DNA from 2 places in the Paraburkholderia caballeronis genome. Region 2 is predicted to be linked to the other one. Evidence: riboswitches for the same ligand, from Rfam matches in the RefSeq annotation. Region 2 holds a riboswitch; the other holds the start of a gene.
The links. Region 2 has a riboswitch for glycine ahead of BLV92_RS19155 (D-amino acid dehydrogenase). Riboswitches for the same ligand answer to the same signal wherever they lie in the genome.

Region 1 (3,315 bases), on a different contig from region 2:
GTATCATCCGGATCCGATCAGCGGCGGCGTGTTTGACCTGGCTGCAAACGACCGGGGCGGCATATATGCTTGCGACATCCTGTCGGCGGAATGCAAGGGCTCGGTACTACGTGAGTTCCCCAGCCAGTATCTGAATTCGACGTTAAATGAAATCCAGGGGGATGCGCAGAGCGGCATGAAAGACGCTCGGAAAGCGTTGAAACTCCTCAACGACAACCGATTTAAAAAATAGGGGCCTCGGTGATGAATCACCCACTGTTTGACCTTCTGGCACGACTCGACGAAGCGAAGATCAGTTATACCCTTTCGCGCCATCGCCCCGAAACGGTTCAGGTTCTGATCACCATTGTCGGACAGCGCATTGAGATCGATGTGTTTGCCGATGGTCACATGGATGTATCCCGCTTCGTTGGCAACGAAGACATCGAGGGGGGAGCGGAATTGATCGATTCCATCATCGCTCCCGGAGCCTGATTTCCAGATGAATGCCCGCTGTGGTCGGCGTCAGACCGGTTCGCGTTTGCCACACCAGCGGCAGCATGGGATCGAAGCCATAACCGTCCCATTCCGGCTCCATCGCATGCCCTGTTCGACTTCCTGCGCACTCGCCCGGAACGATCTGTGCGCCGCTGACCGTATCCTCAGCATTGTGCTCATGCGCGGTGTCGAACGCCACACCGCAACGACGAGCCGACATTCACGAAGGGCTCCTCAAGCTGGCCTGTTGCCTGATTTGCTGGCTCACTCTTCAACGCTCCGATGAGCCTTTTTGAACTGCGTTCTTATTCTCCACGCCGCCCCGGGGTGGTACAGCAACACGCGAACCCACCAGGTTTTCCGGTGCAGCCTCATCTCCGTCGCGATTCCGCTGCCCGGCCGACGCGACACACGACTCGAAGCGGCCTCTTTCCCGCCTCGCGCATTCAGCACACGCTTCATTCGGCCGGGTGGCCAGCCATCGCCCACGGCCCGCCGCGTCCTTCTGCACGCCGACCTCATACCCCCCAGCACACGCCCTGCAACAGCCCCACCCCACCCCTCCCGTTTTTTCTCGCATTGACACAGCCCCCGGGCGTCGCGCACAATCGCCACGCGCGCCGGGAGAGCGCGCCGGCCGATGCGCACAGCGCATCCCGCCGGCGCCGCCGAAGGGGCAACCCACAAACTCTCAGGCAAAAGGACCGTGCGCGCCGGACCGCTGATCTGCCCATGCATCCACAGGATGCGGACGGAAACGCGCGAAGGTCCGCACTCTGGAGAGCGGCAGTAGCGTACCCGGCGCGGTCCAAACGAACCACGCGGCACGCAGGCTGCCCACCGAAGGGGCGCGCGTCGTCCGGTTCGAGCGAACCGCGGCGCAATCTCTCAGGTACCGAGGACAGAGGGGCCATGCACGAGGCGTCCACAGGCATCCCGCCTGCGGCGCGTCCTGCATGGCCCTTTTTGTTTTCGCCGGACCTGTTCCGGAGATGCCGAGGCCCCATGACCGAACTCAGGAAAACCCCGCTCCACGCCGCTCACCAGGCGCTCAACGCGCGCATGGTCGATTTCGGCGGCTGGGACATGCCCGTCAACTACGGCTCGCAGATCGACGAGCACCGCGCGGTCCGCACCGACGCCGGCATGTTCGACGTGTCGCACATGTGCGTCGTCGACTTCAGCGGCGCGAACGCGCGCGCGTTCTTCTCGCACGTGGTCGCGAACAACGTCGCGAAGCTGCAAACGCCCGGCCGCGCGCTGTACAGCTGCATGCTGAACCCGCAAGGCGGCGTGATCGACGACCTGATCGTCTATTACTTCGCGGAAGACAGCTTCCGCGCGGTCGTCAACGCGGGCACCGCCGAGAAAGACATCGCGTGGTTCCAGAAGCTGAACGACGAAGGCGGCTTCGGCCTCGCGATCACGCCGCGCCGCGACCTCGCGATCGTCGCGGTGCAAGGCCCGAACGCGCGCGACCGCGTGTGGCAGGTCGCGCCGTCCACTCGCAGCGCGAGCGAAACGCTGAAGCCGTTCAACGCAGCGAAGATCGACGCGACGCCGTTCGGCGAATTGATGATCGCGCGCACCGGCTACACCGGCGAGGACGGCTTCGAAGTCGTGCTGCCGGCCATCGCGGTCGGCGAATTCTGGGACGCGCTGCAACGCCAGGGCGTGAAGCCGTGCGGCCTCGGCGCGCGCGACACGCTGCGCCTCGAAGCCGGCATGAACCTGTACGGCCAGGACATGGACGACACGGTGTCGCCGCTCGACGCCGGCCTCGCATGGACCGTCGACCTGAAGGAGCCGCGCGACTTCGTCGGCCGCGCCGCGCTGGAAGCGAACGGCTGCCGCGCCGCGTTCGTCGGCCTGATCCTGCAGAAGGAAAACGGCAAGGCGGGCGGCGTGCTGCGCGCGCACCAGAAGGTGCTGACCCCGCACGGCGAAGGCGAGATCACGAGCGGCACGTTCTCGCCGACGATGCAGGAGTCGATCGCGTTCGCGCGCGTGCCGCAGGGCGTCCAGCCGGGCGACGTCGTGCAGGTGCAGATCCGTGACAAGGCCCTTCCCGCAAGCGTGGTAAAACTGCCGTTCGTGCGCAACGGCAAGGTGCTCGCCGCCTGATTCGCGCGTCGCGCACGCCCTTTCCCTGAAGCCACACCGAACCACGCACAGGAGCATCCAATGAGCATCCCGGCAGATCTGAAATACACCGAATCGCACGAATGGGTCCGCACCGAAGCCGACGGCACGCTGACCGTCGGCATCACCGACCACGCGCAGGAAGCCCTCGGCGACATCGTCTTCCTCGAACTGCCCGCGGCGGGCAAGACCGTGACGGCCGGCGACGCGGTCGCGGTGATCGAATCGGTGAAGGCCGCGTCCGACATCTACGCGCCGGTCAGCGGCGAGATCGTCGAATCGAACGCGTCGCTCGTCGATACGCCCGACCAGGTGAACGGCGCGCCGTACACGTCGTGGCTATTCAAGATCAAACCGGCTGCGGACGCGTCGCTCGACAAGCTGCTCGACGCCGCCGGCTACGAAAAGGCGATCGGCGCCTGATCCCCATCACAGGCGCGCCGCGCGGCCGTCGTCCGAGACAGGCCCGCGCGCGCCGGCAGGAAATTCCATGAAGCCCGAACACCCGGAACACTTGATGAACCGCACCCCTCTTTCGCTCGCCGCGCTCGAAGCGCACGACGCCTTCGCCGCCCGCCACATCGGTCCCGATACGGCCGACCAGCAGGCGATGCTCGGGGCGCTCGGCTTCGCGTCGCGCGCCGCGCTGATCGACGCGGTGATTCCGCCCGCGATCCGCCGCGACGACGCGCTGCC
Region 2 (3,315 bases):
GCCTGATTCGCCACGCGCGCGCGATCGACCAGGAACTGCGCCACGCGCACGAGGACATCGCGACGCTGCTGGGGGTCGCGCGCGGCACCGTCAGCGTCGGCGTGACGCCGGTGACGGCGACCGGCCCGTTCGCGGAGGCGCTGCGCCGCTTCATGCTCGCGCATCCGCAGGTCACCGTGAACGTGCGCGAGATGCGGCCCACGCTGATCCACGAAGGGCTGGCGGACGGCACCGTCGATTTCGGCCTCGTGTCGCGGATCGGGCCGCCGGTCGAGCCGCGTTTTCACTGGGAGGAGCTTTACACGGTGCCGACCACGCTCGCGGTGCGCACCGGGCATCCGTTGCGCGGGCCGAAGTCGCTCGCGGTGCTCGCGGAATCCGGCTGGCTGAGCTGGGACGCGCTCGACGACGCGTCCAGCCTCGTCGGCTCGCTGTTCAGCAGCCACGGCGTAGAGCCGCCGAAGAGCGTGCTGCGCTGCACGTCCACCGTGCTGTACGTCGAGATGGCGACGACCACGGACCTCATCAGCCTGTGGTCCGAACTGCCGTTCCACATTCCCGAGTACAACGCGAAGCTGCGCCGCCTCGCGCTCAAGGAGCCGCTGCCGGACATGACGGTCGGGCTCGTGTGCCGCGACCTGAAGCTCGCGACGTCGGTCGCGTCGACGTTCATCGACTTGATCCGCGAATGCAGCGCGAACATCGGCGGACTGTACCGGCGCGCGGGCGCGGTGCCGCGTTTGCGCGGCGCGGGTCCCTCGCGGTGACGACGCCTGACCGTTGCATTCGCGTCGCCGGGGATTGCCAAACGCTTTTTGCGCCGGTATGGTTCGCGGTGTTCCACGAACGCAGCAGGGGAGAGACCGTCGCAACGTGACGGCGCCGACGGAGCAACCGCCCCGGAAACTCTCAGGCAAAAGGACCGTGCTGCCGGAACATCTGGAGAGCGGCGCGCGACGCGCGCCCACCGAAGGGGAGCGGGACGCCGCGCGCGAAACCATGCGCGGCGCGAACGCGAAACTCTCAGGTACATGGACAGATGGGGCATCGGCGCCGGCCGTCACCACGGCGCGGCCGGCGATGCTCAACACCACTGGACCATGTCATGCCACGAATCGCCATTCTCGGCGCCGGGATCACCGGCGTCACCACTGCGTACGCGCTCGTTCAGCGCGGTTATCGCGTCACCGTGTTCGAACGCCACCGTTATGCGGCGATGGAAACGTCGTTTGCGAACGGCGGCCAGCTATCGGCGAGCAACGCCGAAGTGTGGAACAGCCGCGCGACCGTGCTGAAGGGGCTGCGCTGGATGTTCACGCGCGACGCGCCGCTGCTGATGAACCCGCGGCCCGGCTGGCACAAATACTCGTGGATCGGCGAGTTCCTGCGGCAGATTCCGCACTATCGCTCGAACACGATCGAGACGGTGCGGCTCGCCATCGCCGCGCGCGAGCACCTGTTCGGGATTGCCGAGCGCGAGCGGATCGACTTCGACCTGGAGCGGCGCGGCATCCTGCATTTTTATGCGACGCGCGGCGAATTCGAGTCGGCGCTGAAGGTCAACGAACTGCTGCGCGACGGCGGTCTCGACCGAAGTCCGGTCACGCCCGACGAGATCCGCGCGCTGGAGCCCGCGCTGCAAGGCCGGTTTCATGGCGGTTTTTATACGCCGTCCGATTCGACCGGCGACATCCACAAGTTCACGCGCGGCCTCGCGCGCGCGTGTGAAGCGCATGGCGTGACGTTCCGCTACGACACGTCGGTGGAATCGATCGGCGCCGACGCGGACGGCCGGCCGCTGATCGTCGCCCAATGCGGCGGCGAGCGCGATGCGGATGCGTTCGACGGCGTCGTCGTTTGCGCGGGCGTCGGCAGCCGCGCGTTCGCCGCGATGGTCGGCGACCACGTGAACGTCTATCCGGTGAAGGGTTATTCGATCACCGTGTCGCTCGACGACGCGGCGAGCCGCGAGGCCGCGCCATGGGTGAGCCTGCTCGACGACAGCGCGAAGATCGTTACGAGCCGGCTCGGCGCGGACCGCTTCCGCGTGGCCGGCACCGCCGAACTGAACGGCTTCAATCGCGACATCCGCGCGGATCGCGTCGAACCGCTCGTGAACTGGACGCGCCGTCATTTCCCGGGCATGTCGACCGCGCGCGTGGTGCCGTGGGCGGGGTTGCGGCCGATGCTGCCCAGCATGTTGCCGAAGGTCGGACGCGGCAGGCGGCGCGGCGTGTTTTATAACACCGGGCATGGGCATCTCGGGTGGACGTTGTCCGCCGCGACGGCGGAGAGTGTGGCGGAGGTGGTCGCGGGCGCGGGGGTTTAGGGCTTGTTTTGCCGGGCGCGCCGGCTGCCGCTAGCGCGCGGCGGCGACGTGCGGTTCCGTGAAGTCGAACGGCGGCGCGGATGCGACGGCATCCGCAAAGCAGTCGATCAGGTAATCGCACGCGGCGGTGTTCAGCGCGTCGCGCCGCGAAATGATGCCGACCGCGACGCGCGGCAGCGGCTCTCGCACCGGCACCGCGACGACGCGCTCGCGAAACCAGTCGGATTCGAGAAAGCTCTTCGGGCAGCACGACAGCAGATCGCTGCCGTACGACAGCGCGAAGCTCGCGCTGAACGAACTGCATTCGACGACGACGCGCGGCGCGCCGAACCCGCGTTCGAGGAAGTAGTCCTGCAACACGCGCCCGATGCTCTCGGGCGTCGTGTTCAGCATCCAGTCCGCGTCCTGAAGGTCTTCGATGGACTGCGCGTCCGCAAGCGGATGCCCCCTTCTCGCGGACACGATCAGCTCCGCTTCGAGCAGCCGGCGAAACTGGAATTCGCCCGCGACCTTCGTTTCGTCGACGATCGCGATCGCGAAGTCGAGCGTGCCGTCGCGCAGGCCCGCGAGCGCCGAACTGAGGAACCCTTCCTGCACCGCGAGCCGCGTGTTCGCCATCCGCAGCCGGAACGTGTGGATCGCGCGCGCAAGGTACTTCAGCGACACGAGCGGCGTGACCGCGCACGACACCGCGCCGCCGTCGAGGCCGGCCAGCTGGAGCACGTCTTCGCGGGCATGCTGCATTTCCGCGAGAATCAGCTTCGCGCGCGCGTAGATCGCGTGGCCGAAACTCGTGAGTTGCGCGCCGCGCGCGCTGCGCACGACGAGCGGCACGCCGAGGTCCTGTTCGAGTTCGCGGATCGCCTTCGTCAGCGCCGGCTGCGACAGGTACACCGTGCGCGCGGCGGCGCGCAGGCTGCCGTGCTCCGCGATCGCGACGAGCGCGCGTAGCTGGTGATGTTTCAAGGACGTGGCCGGCGAGAGGA

Region 1: linked by a shared signal. The riboswitch ahead of gcvT (glycine cleavage system aminomethyltransferase GcvT) and the one ahead of BLV92_RS19155 (D-amino acid dehydrogenase) in region 2 are both predicted to bind glycine.

Annotation. Positions count from the first base shown of each region.
Region 1 covers NZ_FNSR01000001.1:309,135-312,449, reverse strand. The annotation lists gene BLV92_RS01350 (hypothetical protein) at 1-232, shown strand, start outside; gene BLV92_RS01345 (hypothetical protein) at 244-474, shown strand; gene BLV92_RS31315 (hypothetical protein) at 455-697, opposite strand; glycine riboswitch at 1,099-1,184, shown strand; glycine riboswitch at 1,244-1,392, shown strand; gene gcvT (glycine cleavage system aminomethyltransferase GcvT) at 1,483-2,601, shown strand; gene gcvH (glycine cleavage system protein GcvH) at 2,662-3,042, shown strand; gene gcvP (aminomethyl-transferring glycine dehydrogenase) at 3,110-3,315, shown strand, end outside.
Region 2 covers NZ_FNSR01000002.1:596,527-599,841, reverse strand. The annotation lists gene BLV92_RS19160 (LysR family transcriptional regulator) at 1-767, shown strand, start outside; glycine riboswitch at 845-935, shown strand; gene BLV92_RS19155 (D-amino acid dehydrogenase) at 1,106-2,329, shown strand; gene BLV92_RS19150 (LysR substrate-binding domain-containing protein) at 2,360-3,295, opposite strand.